Regions from separate parts of the Candidatus Enterococcus ikei genome, predicted to be linked through region 1. Evidence: a T-box and tRNA genes for the amino acid it is inferred to sense, from the RefSeq annotation. Region 1 holds a T-box; the other holds one or more tRNA genes.
The links. The T-box of region 1 lies ahead of leuS (leucine--tRNA ligase). A T-box ahead of a tRNA ligase gene usually reads a tRNA of that ligase, here a tRNA-Leu.

Region 1 (9,268 bases):
CATTCACTTGGAAAACAACTTCGACCTCATCTTCGATTAATGCCGCTTCATCATATGTTGGCCAAGGCGCATTCGTCAAACTGTCTTCATTTCCTAGGATTGACCATAGCTCTTCACCGATATGCGGCGCAATTGGTGCTAGTAATTGAACGAATCCTTCAATGTACTCATACGGCAAAACATCAACTTTATTGGCTTCATTCACAAAGACCATCAACTGAGAAATCGCTGTGTTAAAGTGTAGGTTTTCCATATCCTCTGTCGCTTTTTTCACTGTTTGATTATAGACTTTAGTTAAGCGGCCATCATTTACAGTTGTGATGCGATCACGCATTTTATTATTTTCATCTACGATCAAACGCCATACACGATCTAAGAACTTACGACTTCCTTCAAGACCATTTTCACTCCAAGCAATTGATGCATCAAGAGGACCCATGAACATTTCATACATTCTTAGTGTATCTGCGCCGTATTTTTCAACAACATCATCAGGATTTACAACGTTTTTCAATGATTTACTCATTTTAGCTGGTGCTTCTTCTAACGCTTCACCCGTTTCGATATTTACCCAGATTCCGTCGCGCTTTTCTACCATATTCGTAGGAACTAATACACCGCGGCTATCACGGAAACTTTGGCCTAGGATCATTCCTTGATTATATAGTTTTTGGTAAGGTTCTTTTGTTGGTACAACACCAATATCATACAAGAATTTGTGCCAGAAACGAGCGTATAATAGGTGAAGAACAGCATGTTCTGCTCCACCAATATAGATATCTACAGGCAACCAACGTTCTAATTTTTCATAGTTGGCAAGTTCATTTTTATTGTGTGGATCGATATAGCGTAAATGATACCATGAACTACCTGCCCATTGCGGCATTGTATTGGTTTCACGTTTACCTTTTTTACCTGTTTCAGGATCGACTACATTGATCCATTCAGTAATATTGGCAAGCGGTGATTCTCCAGTCCCACTTGGTTTGATATCATCAGTTTTTGGTAATCTCAATGGTAATTCAGATTCCGGAACGGTCGTTGTTGTACCGTCTTCCCAATGGATCACGGGAATTGGTTCACCCCAATAGCGTTGACGAGAAAATAGCCAATCACGTAATCGATAAGTGACTTCTTTTTTACCACAGCCATTTTCTTCTAGCCACTGGTACATTTTTTCATTTGCTTCATCTTTTTTTAAGCCGTCTAAGAAGCCAGAATTGATATGAAGACCATCTCCAGTGAAAACTTCTTTCGTGATATCTCCACCTTCAATGACTTGAATCATTTCGATGCCGAATTTATCAGCAAATGCGTAATCTCTTTCATCATGAGCAGGAACAGCCATGACAGCGCCTGTTCCATAGCTTCCTAGAACGTAATCTGCAATCCAGATTGGGATTTCTTTGCCGTTCACTGGATTGATCGCATAGGCTCCCGTAAAGGCCCCAGTTTTTGTTTTAGATAAATCTGTACGATCTAAATCAGATTTTTTACTTACCTCTTCTTGATAAGCAGTGACTGCTGCTTTTTGCTCAGGAGTTGTAATCTCATCAACTATTTTCAACTCAGGTGCAACGACTAAATAACTAGCACCAAATAACGTATCTGCACGCGTTGTGAAAACAGTGATTGTATCATTGCTTCCTTTGATTTTGAAATCGACATTGGCTCCTTCAGAACGTCCGATCCAATTACGTTGCATATCCTTGATACTTTCTGGCCAATCAACTAAATCTAAATCATCTAATAAACGATCTGCATACGCTGTAATTTTCAGCATCCATTGACGCATAGGTTTTCTAACAACATCATACCCGCCACGTTCGCTTTTGCCATCGATCACTTCTTCATTTGAAATAACCGTTCCAAGTTCTGGTACCCAGTTAACTGCCACTTCTGCTTCATAAGCTAAACCATGTTCATATAGTTTTGTAAAAATCCATTGCGTCCATTTGTAATATTCTGGATCCGTTGTATTGATTTCACGATTCCAATCATAACTGAAACCTAAAGAATTGATTTGACGTTTGAAGGTTTCAATATTTTTTTTCGTAAATTCTGCTGGATCATTTCCCGTATCTAGTGCATATTGTTCTGCTGGCAAACCAAATGCATCCCATCCCATCGGATGTAGCACGCTGTATCCTTGACTTCTTTTCATACGAGATAAAATGTCCGTTGCTGTATATCCTTCTGGATGACCAACATGTAGCCCTTGACCAGATGGATAGGGAAACATATCTAATGCGTAGAATTTCTTTTTGCTAGGATCATCTTGGGTAGTAAAGCTATTATGCTTAGCCCAATATTTTTGCCATTTTTTCTCAATCTTTTTGTGCTCATAACTCACGTGTATTCTCCTCCTATTTTGACTAACTTTCATTCTGCTGGTTGATTGTACCTAGAATTGCAGATCATTAGTTTTGCAATAAAAAACGTCCTACAGGAAATAGTTCCTATAGGACGTGTGACATGCAACGTGGTACCACCTAAATTTACTTGTAATGATACAAGCCTTAATGTTGTAACGGTCGTCACCGATCTTACCTACTAAAGTGAGGATAAATACAGTCCAAAGTTCTGTTATTCATCATAACCTGAACAAATCTCAAGCGTTTCATTCAAGTACTATTCAGTAAAATAACTCAAAGGCGAGTTCGAAAGCTTCTGTGCGTATTTTCACCAACCATACGCTCTCTAAAACATGGTTCTTTCTACTATTCCTTTTCACTGTTTATCTATCAGGTGTGTGTTTCCATACTACCAAACTTCTCTGGTGATTTCAATCGTTTTTATTTAACTTTCAGTTTTTGTCCAATGTAAATTGTATCACCGGATAAACCATTCAGTTGTTTGATTTTTTGAACGCTCGTTCCATATTTTTGAGCAAGATCCCACAAGGTATCTCCACCTTTTACAGTATGTGTGCTACCTGTTTGACTACCACCTTGATTATTAGAAGTATTGCTGCTACCTGCTGAGCTGCCTTTTTTAACAATCAAACGTTGACCTGGATAGATAATATCGCCACTCAAGTTGTTCCATTGACGTAGGTTGGCAACACTTACGCCGTTTGCATTAGCGATTGCCCATAAGGAATCTCCTGATTTTACTGTGTATTGCGAGTTAGTTGTTCCTGTGTTACTTGATCCACCAGTATTTCCTGTAGATCCGCCTCCGGTATTTCCACTACCTGTGCTGCCTTGGCCTTTTTTAACGATCAAACGTTGACCTGGATAAATAATATCTCCACTTAGGTTGTTCCATTGACGTAAATTAGCAATACTTATGCCGTTTGCATTAGCGATTGCCCACAAGGAATCTCCTGATTTTACTGTATAATATGAGTTAGTTGTACCTGTATTGCTTGATCCACCAGTATTCCCTGTAGATCCGCCTCCAGTATTTCCACCGCCAGTGCTGCCTTGATCTTTTTTAACGATCAGGCGTTGACCTGGATGGATAATATCGCCACTTAAATTGTTCCACTGACGTAAATTCGCAATGCTTACGCCGTTTGCATTAGCGATTGCCCATAAAGAATCTCCTGATTTTACTGTATAATACGTATTGTTTGTTCCTGTATTTCCTGATCCACCAGTATTTCCTGTAGATCCGCCTCCGGTATTTCCACCTGTGTTACCTCCAGTGTTACCAGAACCTTTACCAACAACTAATTTTTGACCTACATAAATCACATCGCTAGAAAGGCTATTCCAGCTTTTGATATTGGCGATTGATGTTCCATATCGAGCAGCTAAAGCCCACAGACTGTCGCCAGCTTTTACCGTATGAATCACATCTTGGGTACTGGTTCCACCACCTGTATTGCCGCCAGTATTACCACCTGTGTTGCCGCCTCCAGTATTGCTACCTCCAGTGTCACCGCCTGTATTACCGCCTGTATTACCGCCTCCAGAAGATGGAGTATCATATTGTGTTAAATTATACGTTGTAATAATATTATTTAGCTTCGTATTATAACTTGGATCTGTTGCATAGCGTCCAGTCAACCAAGCTGTTGCATCTCTGTATGAACTTGTATTACTTTTCCATGCGCCAGAATAGTAATAAACTCCAGCTTGGAAAGATGTATTTTTTAAAACGTAGGCATTATCACTAAATGACTCTGAAAAAGAAGGATATTTTCTAAAAGCAGCGTTTACTTGAACCCACTGACCATTAATAACTTCCCACGTCTTCATCGTAACAGACTGTCCTTGATAACTTCCTTTAATCCCAAATAAATTATGGTTTGGAGCTGCTGATAGAGTACTTTTTCCCCAGTCGCTTTCAAGGATTGCTTGTGCCATCATTACGGAAGCGTACAAATCATTTGCAGCCGCAACAGATTGGGCATGTCCTGAAATTTCAGCGATAAAAGCGCTCGGGCTAACACTTCTAGATTGCGCAGAAAATGCTGAACGCATTGAAAGATCAGGTACAGTTACTTCTTCCGTTTCTTTATCAGTTGTGGAAGAATCAGTTGCTTCAGTCGAGTCTTCAGTAGATTCAATTGTCTCAGTGCTTTGTGTTGTTTCTGATGTATTTAATTCTGATGAGTCTTTAGTTTCAGACAGTTCTTCACTTGAAGACATATCAGGTGCTGTTGTCTGAGTCTCTTGTGTCATCGAATCGTTTGAATCAGTCGTCGCTTGCGTTTGAACGGCTTCTGTATGTGTATTTGTATCTGAGTAACTTACTTGAGCACTTGACGTTTGATCTTCTGTTGCTTCAGCTGTTTTAGGTGCGGCAATCGGTGCGGCAATAGATGACACAACAATAGCAGAGCTAAGGACAGTTGTCCCTTTTTTAAACTGTTCGTGAGCAAGCTTATTCTGCTCCGCTTTCCTCCGCTCTTTTCTTGATGTTTTGTACTTCTCCATAGTATATCCTCCAAATTTTCTTAAAAAAGTATTCCTTAATTTATAGTATACCCTTTTTTCAAAGAAAATAGAAATATTTTTTAATTTTTCCTTCTGGAAAATATAAATAAAAATGTAATTTATTTCATTCCCTTTTGTTTATTTTCTGTCTATAGCTCCTCCTAAGATTTGCATCAATATGACTAGGTCTCAAGACTGACACCCCTCTTTACTTTAGGCTGATTTTTTACTTAAGTACTTGTTATTCCCTCAAAAAATAATTATAGTTGAGAAGAAGTAATACGATTGTAAAATGAAATGAGGGGAAAAGATGAATAAAGAGCACTTTTTAATTGAATTAAAAATTTACCTGAAGCCTTTAACACCCCAACAGCAAGCATTCGTCTTGAATAAATATGAAACAATTTTTGATGAACGTTCGGCTGCTGGAGAAACAGAAGAAGAGATTGCGAAAAGTTTAGGTAAACCAAGAAGTATCGCTGAAGAAATTTTACAAGAATTTGATATCGCAATTCCTGAAAAAAAGCTTGAACGAGATGGCTGGCAAGAAATCCAGCCTAATGTGACTAATGACTACTATTATGAAGAAGCGCCTGAACATCCTTATGACGATACTTATCAGACATACGAACGTCCTCGTCATAGTGGTTTCACTAGATTCTGTCAAGTAGCTGGAGTTCTTTCGCTTAATTTTCTTTTAATGATTTGGTTTATATTTGCTTTTATTATGATATTTTTCGCTTGTTGGCTCGTCGCGGTGGTCTTTTTATTTTCACCTATACTAGGCGGAATCTCCGTGGTTGCTGGCTTTAATGATGCAACAATGTTCCAAATGTTCTTAAGTATTTTTCTTTGTGGTGCAGGAGTCATTGGAATTTTGATTTTGACTCCGTTAACTAAGTTTTTTGGAAAAGTCCTAAGACGTTATTTACAATGGAATATCCAAGTTTTAAGAGGAGAGATTTAGTATGAAAAAGACAACTGCTTTTTTTCTAACCATCGGAGTGTTAGCCATGATAATCGGCGGAATAGGCAGTGCCGTTTATTTCAGACGCGCTGAAGATTCTATGACAGACACAAAAAAACAAAGTTATGAGATAAAAAATAAACAAAGTACAAAAGAAATTCACCTAGATCTTTCAGGAGATGCAGATTTTTACATCTTAACTGAAAGCTCTAATCAAGTAGTGATGAATACTAGAAGTTCCGCTCCTGTTTCACTTAACAGCTCATTAGAGGTTAAAGAAAAAAATGATCAAATGACTATTTCTGCTACTAGCGAAAAGAAAAAGATAGCACTTGAAGGGGTAAAAATTGGTATTTTCGATAGAGGATCAGCAGTGACTTTGACGATTCCTGATAGTACAGAACGTTTAGTCATCGACGGAAAGAGCGAAGGGTCTATCAATTTTTCAAATGTTACAACGAAAGATTTTTCTATTACAATGAATAATGCAGATATCACCATTAACAATATCAATGCAGAAAAGTTAGCTGCTGAAACCAACAATGGCTATTTAAACGTTAATTCTGATGTCAAAACCGATAAATCGACATTTAAAACCACCAACGGCGACATACAAGTAAGTGATTTTGGCGCTTCAAATTGGTCTGCTGTTAGTACATCTGGCGATATTACTTTAAATAACACCAAAGGAATTGCTAAAATTGAAGCTACAAATGGTGATATTCAAGCAACTAATCTTAAAGGTGAAGCTGAGGTTAAAAGTATCAATGGCGACTTTTCACTGTATGGAACAGAAATTCCTAAAAAACTGACTGTTGAATCTCAACGAGGTGATATACAACTTCATACAGAAGAGATTTTGTATGATATTGCGATCAAAACAAAAACTAAGTTGGGTGATAGCACAATTTTTGGTAAAGAACGTACTTCCTATAAACGAGGAAAAGGATCAAAAATAATTGATCTGCAAACAAAATCTGGTGACATTTCAATTGAAGGTCCTTCTGATTTTGAAGATGATGAAGAGTAATGATCTTTGATTTAAAAAGGATTAAACCGAAGCGTTTATTTCTTTTCACTATCATTTATTTGGATTGTAAACCCCTGATAAAACTGAGTTTTAGTTTTGTTAGGGGCTTTTCTTTTTTTATTCTCAGATGTGTTCTTGATTATTTGATGTTATAATAAACTTTATCTATATAGGAAAGGATTTCTCATGAAAAATAAATTATACTACCAATTTGCGGGCAGTTGTTTTTTAGTTGTCTTTATGTTTTTAGGCTATGTGGTGCGTTTTTATCCAACATGGTTGAATGGATTCGATCAAACAATTACAAACCTTGTTCGAGCCCCTTATCCTCATGCTAATCAATTTTTTATTTGGTATACAAAGTTTGCTGATCCATTAACGGTGGGGATTCTCTGTGTGACGATCGCCTTCATATTATTTAGAGGAAAATATTATGCCGAAACACTTTGGCTTTTGATCAATACAGGATTGATTGCCGGTGTTGCAAATCCTTTGATCAAGTTGTTATTCATGCGTCCTCGTCCAACATTGGATCATTTAGTATCAGAGCATAGTTACAGTTTCCCTAGTGGGCATTCTACTGGCAGCGTGTTATTGTATGGTACGATTATTTTATTGTTACCACAATTTATTAAACAAAAAAAACTATGCTTATTTTTACAAATCTTATTAGGTCTAGGTATCTTTTTGATTGGAGTCAGCCGAATTTATGCTGGTGTTCACTTCCCTAGTGACGTTTTAGGTGGTTTTTGTTTTGGTTTAGCTTGGCTACTTATGACTTATCCAATTTACTTAGAAAAACGTTTTGTTTGGCGCTTTAAAAATAAACAACAATAGAAAGAAGAAGAACTATGTCTGAATTTGCATATACAGAAGATCCTAATAAACGCTATCATTCATGGAATTATGCGTTACGTCAGCAATTTGGCGGAAAAATTTTTAAGGTTCCGTTGGATGGCGGATTTGATTGTCCTAACCGTGACGGTACTGTGGCTAAAGGCGGCTGTACATTTTGTAGCGTTTCGGGATCTGGTGATATGATCGTTGCACCTAAAGATCCGTTACCGATTCAATTTCAAAAAGAAATTCACATGATGCATAAGAAATGGCCTCAAGTCGACCAATACATCGTTTATTTTCAAAATTTCACTAATACACATGCTCCTGTAGAAGTCATTCGTCATCGTTTTGAACAAGTTCTAAATGAAGAAGGCGTCGTTGGTATTTCGATTGGAACACGTCCAGATTGTCTGCCAGATGATGTGGTGGAGTATTTAGCTGAGTTGAATCAACGTTATTATTTATGGGTAGAATTAGGCTTACAGACGACTTATGAACATACGAGTACTACGATCAACAGAGCACATGATTATCAAACTTACTTAGATGGTGTAGCGAAATTACGTAAGCATGCTATTCGAGTTTGTACGCACCTAATCAATGGTTTACCAGGTGAAAGCTTAGTGATGATGAAAGAAAATGTTCGCCGAACGATTCTTGATTCTGATATCCAAGGAATTAAATTACACCTGCTACATCTGATGACCAATACACGAATGTTGCGAGATTATCATGAAGGTCGTTTGCAATTGATGACACGAAAAGACTATGTTGACGTTATTTGCGATCAGTTGGAAATGATTCCTCCAGAAATCGTTATCCACCGTTTAACAGGAGATGCACCCACCGATACTTTAGTTGGCCCGATGTGGAGCTTGAAGAAATGGGAAGTTTTAAATGCTATCGATGATGAAATGAAACGTCGTGATAGTGTTCAAGGAAAATATAATGTACGAGTAGAAAAGGAGTTGCTTATTTAATGTTGCAGACAGCACTTCATTTTAGTCACACGCTTTTGCAAGAGGTGATTCAAGAAGGCGATACGGTTGTTGATGCTACTATGGGTAACGGAAACGATACAGCTTTTCTAGCACAACTTGTAGGTTCAACCGGATTAGTTTATGCCTTTGATGTACAAGAACAAGCATTGATAAACACTGAAAAGAAACTCACTGAATCAGACTTAATCAATCAGGCTCGTTTAAATCATAAAGGACATGAAACGATCGATACAACCCTTCCAGAAAAAACGCAACTATCCGCAGCTGTTTTTAATCTAGGTTACCTTCCTAAAAGTGATAAGCAAATCATCACAAAACCATATACAACTAAAAAAGCCCTTGATGCTTTACTTCCTCGCTTAGCACCTAAAGGTCGTATTATTGTAGTGGTTTATTATGGTCACCTTGGCGGAGAAGCAGAATTAGCTCTTATACAAAATTATTGCCAAGAGCTACCGCAAGAAAACTATAGCGTATTAACTTATCAATTTATCAATCAGAAGAATAACCCGCCGATTTTGTTTTGTATTGAGAAAAAAGC
Region 2 (9,268 bases), on a different contig from region 1:
AGATGAAGATAGCATCATTGTCTTCAGTCACTCTCTTGAAGAACAATTCGAAAATAATGTTCAGTACCTTGCTTCAGAAGAAACTATTTCTTTAGATGATATTTCAAAATGGAAAGAAGATGAATTTTTAATTGTTGCTCAAACAATTGATGGTGATTATATTGCAGGTACAAAACAACAGACCTTTGTAATTCCCGTTTCGCTGTATAAATCGGATCTTGAAATTTATGATTTATTTCTAGCTGATTTTTTTATTGACTATTTAAATGGTTCACTAGATTCATCCATATTGCCTAAGATCACAAAATAAAAAAAAGATTTCAGCAAAATACTGCTGAAATCTTTTTTATTTTATTAAGCACGGTAACGTTCTACGCCGTCTAAATATGTTGCATCTAATTCCATATTAGGATTTAAAACGATAAAGTCAGCATCACGACCTTTAGTGATCATGCCGCATTTATCATCAATTTTACAACTTACTGCTGGAACTAATGTTGCCATCATAATTGCTTGTTCTGGTGTCGCAATCTCCCAGTCAACAACATTTTTGATTGCTTCTTTTAATTTCAAAATACTACCTGCTAAATTACCAGACTCTAAACGAGCAGTTCCATCTTTTACAACAACTGGAAACTCGCCTAAATTGTAATTGCCGTCTGGCATACCGCCAGCCATCATACAGTCAGTAATCAAGGCAACATGGTCATGTCCTGCTTTTTCCATTAAAATATCTGCTGCATTTGGATGAACGTGGTGTCCGTCACAAATCAATTCAGAGAATACATGATTTAATGACATCAACGCTCCAACCATTCCTGGTTCACGGTGATTTAATCCACGCATACCATTGTAAGCATGTACAAAGACACTAGCACCAGATTCAACAGCATCTGTAGCTTGTTCTAACGTTGCATCGCTATGACCTAACGCAACGACTACACCTTCATCTGTGACAGCTTTTACAAACTCTTTAACTCCTTTACGCTCTGGGGCTAAAGCGATTTTTTTGATCAAACCGCCAGAAGCTTCTTGCCATTCATTGAATGTTGCTAAATCTGGGTCACCGAAATAGCTTGGATTTTGAGCGCCTTTATGTTCTTCGGTAAAGAAAGGACCTTCAAAGTAGATTCCTTGAACTTTTGCTCCTGGAACTTCTTGATACACATCACCAATCGTTTTTGCAACATCTTTTAAGCGTTCTTTACTTGATGTTAAAGTGGTTGGTAAAAATGACGTTACACCACAAGATAATAATCCTTCTGACATGACTTTTAAGCCCTCAGCATCACTATCCATTACATCGTGATTCATATAGCCATGGATATGTGTATCAACTAATCCAGGTGCGATCCATTTTCCTTCTTCTTTAATTACTTTTGCATCCTTTTCAGGCACTTCTTTATAAAAATCTCCAAATATACCATCTGTGATTTCTAAATATCCAGGTCCTTTTACATCACTTTTTAAAAAGAACTTTTCAGCAAAGATAAACGTTCTCATCTTCATCCTTCTTTCTTTAATTTTCTACTTTAAACGTACTCTTAAAACCAGTCAAAGTCAAGAATGGTGTAGACCTTTTCGAAAAAATTTTACTTAAATTTCGTTAGATTTTAATTGTTTCAATACGACAAATTTGTTCAGATAAAACCTGGTATTCATCGGCTTCATCAAGCATTCCTTTCACAGCCATTAATTGGCTTTTAAGCTGGAATAACTCACTTAAAAAATAGTAACTATTTCTATGCCTAGACCAAACGATCCCTTGATCGATATATATTTGCGCTTCTTCCAAACGTTTTTGATCTGTTAAAAATTTCGAGTAATTATAAAATATCTTTGTTAGTTCAGCAGTCACTCGTTCATTTGGCAATTTATGAAAATAATGAATACTCAATTTCAAGTATTTTTCAGCTTCGGTAACTTTTCCAATGCTACTATAGGTACTGCCTATACAACTGATTACTTGAATTTCAAAATCTGATAAATTCACTTTATTTGCTTGATAAGTAAAAGAAAGTCCTTTCTTCAAATCAAGTATTGCCTGTTCATAATCATTACAAAGATAAAATTTACAACTACCTAAATAATAATAATAGCGTTGCCAATCCGTATCTAAGTGCAATCGCTCTTCAATTTGTGTATCTTTCATATAGTTCATTATTTTTTCGTACTTTTTATGTCGAAAATAATCTGCTATTTTTTCAAATATTTGTGTAATCAAACGAACTTCTTCTGATTTAAACTGCATAATCTGATCCATTGTCACACCCAAACGCTGGCAAATTTGCTGCATTACTACCACATTCGGCAGTTCTTCATTATTTTCAATCCTGCTCAACACACTTTGTGAGCAAATATCTTCTGATAACATTTTTTGTGTTAATTTTCTATTCTTGCGAATTTCTTTAATAACTGCTCCAAAAGACTCCATGGCTTCACTCCTAAATCAATTTCGATCATCTATACTGGTTAATAAAACTTATTCATTAAAGAAACTAAAAATATGCGAATTCGCATTATGCATTTATTGTACTTTAATGCATAATATACTGCAAGAACATTACCTAACGCTAGACTGAGACGATTTAAAATAATTTTACTTGCAAAATAAGGAGTGTTATTCATGGTACAGGAGAAACGAATTAGCTTTAGCTGGGAAAAGAATCATTATATGGGCTATGTCGAAAAAGAATATGAAAATGCTTATTTGGTTGTTGTTTCGGACCCAAGTCCGGATATGGAAGAAAAATATACAAATCGTATGGTAATTAGTAAAAAAGATTGTCAAACTACAGAATAATTTCGTAGTTTACTTTCTTAAAACGAGAGTGACTCAAAACTAAAAAAGTTTTGAGTCACTTTTTCTTTGCGCTTTTTATTTTTGCTTATACGTACTTAAAAATTCACGCATTTTTTCTGTTGTAAATTTCAAATCTTCCATTTTGGGAAGGTAGACGATTCTAAAATGATCCGGTTGTGTCCAGTTAAATCCACCACCGTGAACAAGTAAAATATGATGTTCATGCAGAAAATCAAGAACAAACTTTTCATCATCATAAATATTGAATCGTGCACTATCGATTTTAGGAAATATATAGAATGCAGCTTTTGGTTTCACTGCTGAAAGCCCGGGTATGTCATTGATTGCATTGTAGATATATTCCCTTTGTTCATAAACTCTTCCGCCTGGCAATAACAAGTCATCCACACTTTGATAACCGCCTAAAGCAGTTTGAATAATTTGCTGCGACAATACATTAGAACATAAACGCATTGAAGCCAACATATTCAACCCTTCAATATAGCCTTTTACATGCTTTTTATTCCCACTAAGTACCATCCAACCACAACGGAAACCTGCTACTCGATGAGATTTAGATAGACCATTTAAGGTTACAACAAATAAATCCGGTGCTAAGGTAGCAATTGGAATATGAGTCAACCCATCCATCACTAAGCGATCATAAATTTCATCTGAGAAAATGATCAAATCATTTTGTCTAGCGATCTCAACGATCTGCTCCAAGATTTCTTTAGGATACAAAGCACCTGTTGGATTATTTGGATTGATCAATACGATTGCTTTTGTGTTTGACGTTACTTTAGCTTTGATATCATCTATATCTGGATTCCATTCTGCTTGTTCGTCACAAATATAATGAACCGGATTTCCGCCTGCCAATGACACTGAAGCTGTCCACAATGGATAATCTGGCATTGGAACTAAGACTTCGTCACCATTATTCAGTAAACCTTGCATACACATCGTGATCAATTCACTAACACCATTACCTGTATAAATATCATTGATCGTCACGTTAGGAAACCCTTTTACCTGACAATATTGCTCAATTGCCTTACGGGCTGAAAAAATACCTTTTGAATCAGAGTACCCCTCTGAATTGCGTACATTCATGATCATATCACGAACGACTTCATTTGGTGCATCAAAACCAAATGGAGCGGGATTTCCAGTATTAAGTTTCAAAATACGAATGCCTTCTTCTTGCATTCTGTCAGCTTCTTCTAAAACCGGACCACGTACATCGTAACTTACACCATCAAGTTTGTTGGATTTATCAAAATTTCTCATACTGTATCCCTCATTTTCAAAATTTATATCTTTAAAGTTACGCCACATAGAAAAAAAAAGCAATGAAAAATTGGACATTTTCTAAAAAAATTGCCTATTACAACTCTATAACTGATCTATTCATCCACAATAATAAGGATTACACAATTCTATAAAATGAATTTTTATCTTAAGCAACTAGATAAGCACATCATCTTTTTCTTAAAATAGTTAGATAAAAAATCTGGCAATTTCTTTTTCAGTAAAAGAAATTGCCAGGCTCTTTATTTATGTTTATAAACTCTCGCTTCATACGGAGCAAACACTGTATGTTGATGAATGCTGTGGTCATTGAGATTACACAATACTAAATTCCACTCTTCAATTTGAACATTCTCTGGTAAATCAGCAGAAGCAAATTCATTAGACAAATTGATGAGCACTACAAATCGCTCTTCTCCTAAACGACGACCATAAACAAATAGTTGAGGATGGTCAGGCAAATACAATTTATATGTCCCATAAATCAATGTTTCACTTTGACTTCTCAACTTGATTACTTCCTTGTAAAAATTTAGAACTGAATGTGAATCCATTGATTCATCCAATACATTAATGACCTGCTTGTTAGGATTGAGGACTATCCAAGGTTTTCTTTTTGAAAAACCAGCATATTCTTCTGCAGTCCATTGCATCGGTGTTCTTGAGTTATCTCTTGCTGTTCTTCTAATAACATTCATTGCTTTTGAAGGACTGACTCCAGCACGGATCATCTCATAATAAAAATTTTTAGTATCGACTGCATCGATATCGTCGATTGATGCAAACGGCATATTCGTCATACCAATTTCTTGTCCTTGATAAATAAAAGGCGTTCCTTGCAATAAAAGAAAAGTTAACGCCAAGGCCTTCGCTGAGGCCTGCCAAAATACTGACTCTTCACTACCAAAGCTAGATACGGATCGAGGAATATCATGATTTTCCATGTACAAGGCATTCCAGCCTTTTCCATCTGCTAATGCTTCTTGCCACCTTGTGATTGCTTGTTTGAAGTGGATAACATCTAATGTTTCTTGCTCGTCTTTGTTCCAAAGAGAAATATGGTCAAATTCAAACAACATATTAAAATATCCTTCATGTTCCCCTAACCATTGATACGCTTCATCAGCACTAACTCCATTAGCTTCACCAACTGTTAAAATATCACGTTTTTTGAACACATCTCTTAGCTCTTCCAAGTGAGTTTCAATTCCAGGTACATTTTTAAATGACTCAAAAGGATCGCTAGTTGAGGGCGTTTCTAAAGGCGCTTTTTTGATATGAGAGATTGCATCCACGCGGAACCCATCTATGCCTTTATCTAGCCACCAATCGATCATTGAAAACAATTCTCTTTTTACTCGGGGATTTTCCCAATTCAAATCGGGCTGTTCTTTAGCAAAAACATGAAGATAATATTGCTTGGTTCCCTCATCATACTCCCATGCCGATCCACCAAAAATTGAAACCCAATCATTGGGTGGACCATCAACCTTTCCATCCGCCCAAATATAATAATCTCTATAATCATCCTTTACTGAAGATCTCGACTCCAGAAACCACGGATGTTGATTAGAGGTATGGTTGATAACTAGATCCATGATAATTTTCATTCCTAATGCATGTGCTTCGTCCAATAACAAATCAAATTCTTCCATCGTTCCAAAAGTTCTAAGGATTTTTTGATAATCACTGATATCATACCCGTTATCTATATTAGGCGATTCATAGATTGGGGTGATCCAAATGAAACCAATTCCTAAATCCTTAAGATAGTCTAACTTTGAGCGAATACCATTCAAATCACCGATACCATCACCATCAGTATCCATAAAACTTCTTGGATAGATCTGATAACCAACTGCTTCTTTCCACCAAGTACGCTTGATTGTCATTCAACTCACCTTCACTTTTTATGTTTGCTTACATTATATAAGATATTCAGAAAAAACGTATGGAAAATGCCCATACGTTTTTTACCATTTATAAGATGCTTTTCTAATCAAGTGGGGTGATATCAATTGCGTATGATGTCAACAAATCAAAATATAAATCATTGGCTAAAGATATGTAGTACGTTTCTCCCTTCTTCAAATGCAGCGTTCTTTCAAAAGTTACTAGATCTCCATTCTTCTGAATATCACGAAAACTGAAATCCAGCTGGTATCCATCATCGCCAAACAGTCTAAAACTTCCGCTTTCCCCTGAATTAGAAGGTAATGCCAATTGCAGTAAGTAGTCATTGCTTGCAGCGGTAAATTTCATTTGTTCAACATCATAAGCATGGTCAAATTGACCTAAAATAGAAACATTACTTTCGATTTGTTTATACTCGCCCCAATCTGGAAACTCATCTACCTTGATTTCAGAATAAACTTTCTTTCCCTCAATTTCGTATACAATTCTTGCCGAACCTTCACCGCTTGCTGTAACCACGCCCTCATGATCAATTGCAAAATTGGTTTTATTATCTAAAAGCTCCCAATTTCCCCCTGGAAGTTGATAAGAATCCTCTATTCGATCCAATGTAATATGTTCCGAATACATTCCAATTCTTGTTCCGCCCCAAGAACTCCCTAATACATTTTTCCCAATAAACAAGCCACTAATCAACATGATAATACCAAATACACTCACAATAATGGTCTTTTTCATCTTTAGCCCTCACTTTCATTTTTAAAGTTAGACTTATCAATAAGATATAAAAAAATTACCTTTACGGAAAAAAATAAACTTGTACACTATTTAGCGTAAAAAAAGCATCTCTGCCCTCAGAAATCTATGCGGCCAAGAAGACTCGAACTTCCACGGGGTTGCCCCCACCAGCCCCTCAAGCTGGCGCGTCTGCCATTCCGCCATGACCGCTTTTTATATGACTGCAACGTATCTGATCATTTAAATAGTGATAAAAAATGATTTATATTCACTATCTAAATCAATGATAAAATATGGTCCCAATTTTGTCAATGTTTCCTTATACTTCTAAAATCATCCCATAAAATGAGGTTGGGACAGAAGTGTTTAATCCTGAGAAATAAGAAGGAATTCACGAAAATTGCTCTTTAGATTTTTGTGAATGTCAGCTTATTTCCGAAGGGATTGCTTCTGCTCCCACTCACGTAGAAAAAACCGTCTTTTCTCTCAAAAGAAAAGACGGCTATTTTTATTACAACTTACTCGAATCCAATTCGACTAGCTTTCCACGGCATTTCCCGCAAACATAGCGTTGGGTATTGATTCTGCGTTTTCGTAAAATCAATGTTTGGCATTTTTCACACTGATATTGATGATAGGACTGCGGTTTTTGTTCCACTAAAGGTCGAACATAGCGGCTGCCTCCCGTTTGTTTTAATAACGATTTAAATTCAGCATCTTTATGTTGGTAGCCTTTATTTTCTAAATGTAGATGGTAGTGGCATAATTCATGCTTGATCACATTGATCAATTCTGTTTCACCGTACAGCTCAAACACCTTGGGATTGAAATCAATATTATGCGAGTTTAAATGATACCTTCCACCCGTTGTTCTCAAACGCCGGTTAAAAAAAGCTTTGTGGCGAAACTTTTTCCCAAAAGAGGCAAATGAAATTTCTTCTACTAACTCTTGTAATCGATCGTCTGTTAGTTCTTGTTTTGCTGGTTTTCCTTCTTTAGAAAAACTGCTCAAAATCACTCTTTCCTTTCAACTTGTGGCAGCATCGTTAAGCTGATGCGCCCTTTCTTCGTATCGACATCTTCCACCCAAACTGTCACAACATCTCCGACTGCTACAATATCTGTAGGATGTTTAACAAACTTTGTGCTAAGTTTTGAAATGTGCACCAATCCGTCTTGTTTCACGCCGATATCAACAAATGCACCAAAATCGATCACGTTACGGACTGTCCCTTGTAATTCCATGCCCGATTTAAGGTCTTCCATTGACAGAACGTCTTTTCTTAAAAGAGGTGCAGGCATTTCATCACGCATATCTCTTCCAGGTTGAACCAAGGCTTGGATAATATCTTTCAGTGTTTCACTTCCAACAGATAATTCTTCCTCTAATTGATTTATAGACAAGCCTTTGATACGTTGAGCAGCCTCCGAGGTTCCAAGCTCTGCTAATTTAACATCGGCTTTTTCTAAAATCCCTTTGGCAACATCATAGCTTTCTGGGTGAATCCCAGTATTATCCAGTATATTCTTTCCATTTGGAATTCGCAAAAATCCGATTGCTTGTTCATAAGCCTTTGGACCTAAACGAGGGACTTTTTTGACTTGATTTCGAGCTGTAAAGGCCCCATTTTCGTCGCGATAAGCCATTAAATTTTGAGCGGTTGTTTTGTTTAAACCCGAAATATGCTGCAATAATTGTGGACTTGCGGTGTTTACATTAACCCCTACTTGGTTAACGGCTGTTTCGACCACAAAATCTAATTGCTCAGCTAAACGTTTTTGTGAAACATCATGCTGGTATTGACCTACGCCGACAGCTTTCGGATCGATTTTTACAAGTTCTGCTAAGGGATCTTGCAAGCGGCGAGCAATACTGACCGCACTTCTTTCTTCAACTTGCAAGTCTGGAAACTCTGTTCGAGCTACATCACTCGCAGAATAAACAGAAGCACCTGCTTCATTAACAATCACGTAAAAAACATCACGCTTGATTTGTTTTAATTGTTCTGCAACAAACAGCTCTGATTCACGGCTGGCTGTTCCATTTCCGATCGCCACCATTTCAACTTGATATTTTTCAATCAGTTTGTTGAAAGCTGGGCCTGCTGCTGCACGTTTTTCTCCTGATGCTGGTTTATGAGGATAGATCACTTGGATTGCTAAGACTTTTCCAGTTGCATCTACGATCGCCATTTTACATCCTGTCCGATAAGCTGGGTCAAAGCCTAGAACAACTTTACCTTTCAACGGTGGTTGCAACAACAAATTACGCAAGTTTTCACCAAAAATATTGATTGCTTGTTCATCCGCTTTTTCAGTTAATTCATTGCGGATTTCACGTTCGATTGCTGGACCTATAAATCGTTTGTAACTGTCTAAGTAGGCCGTTTCAACGTAACTAGCAGTTGATGATTGTTTGTTAGTACCAATCAATTGGCGTTCTAAATAAGAATTGATTTTTTCCTCATCTACTAAAATAGCTACTTTCAAGATATCTTC

Region 2: it has a tRNA-Leu gene. The T-box ahead of leuS (leucine--tRNA ligase) is inferred to sense a tRNA for this amino acid. The anticodon was not compared.

Annotation. Positions count from the first base shown of each region.
Region 1 covers NZ_JAFLWD010000001.1:55,018-64,285, forward strand. The annotation lists gene leuS (leucine--tRNA ligase) at 1-2,353, opposite strand, end outside; T-box leader at 2,460-2,743, opposite strand; gene JZO69_RS00270 (muramidase family protein) at 2,796-4,889, opposite strand; gene JZO69_RS00275 (DUF1700 domain-containing protein) at 5,200-5,856, shown strand; gene JZO69_RS00280 (DUF4097 family beta strand repeat-containing protein) at 5,858-6,886, shown strand; gene JZO69_RS00285 (phosphatase PAP2 family protein) at 7,073-7,723, shown strand; gene mnmL (tRNA modification radical SAM protein MnmL/YtqA) at 7,738-8,706, shown strand; gene mnmM (tRNA 5-(aminomethyl)-2-thiouridylate-methyltransferase MnmM) at 8,706-9,268, shown strand, end outside.
Region 2 covers NZ_JAFLWD010000007.1:33,080-42,347, reverse strand. The annotation lists gene JZO69_RS02980 (hypothetical protein) at 1-310, shown strand, start outside; gene nagA (N-acetylglucosamine-6-phosphate deacetylase) at 355-1,503, opposite strand; gene JZO69_RS02970 (helix-turn-helix domain-containing protein) at 1,607-2,434, opposite strand; gene JZO69_RS02965 (hypothetical protein) at 2,627-2,803, shown strand; gene JZO69_RS02960 (pyridoxal phosphate-dependent aminotransferase) at 2,879-4,096, opposite strand; gene JZO69_RS02955 (glycoside hydrolase family 13 protein) at 4,360-6,009, opposite strand; gene JZO69_RS02950 (hypothetical protein) at 6,113-6,769, opposite strand; tRNA gene JZO69_RS02945 (tRNA-Leu) at 6,897-6,979, opposite strand; gene JZO69_RS02940 (SprT family protein) at 7,281-7,781, opposite strand; gene JZO69_RS02935 (Tex family protein) at 7,784-9,268, opposite strand, start outside.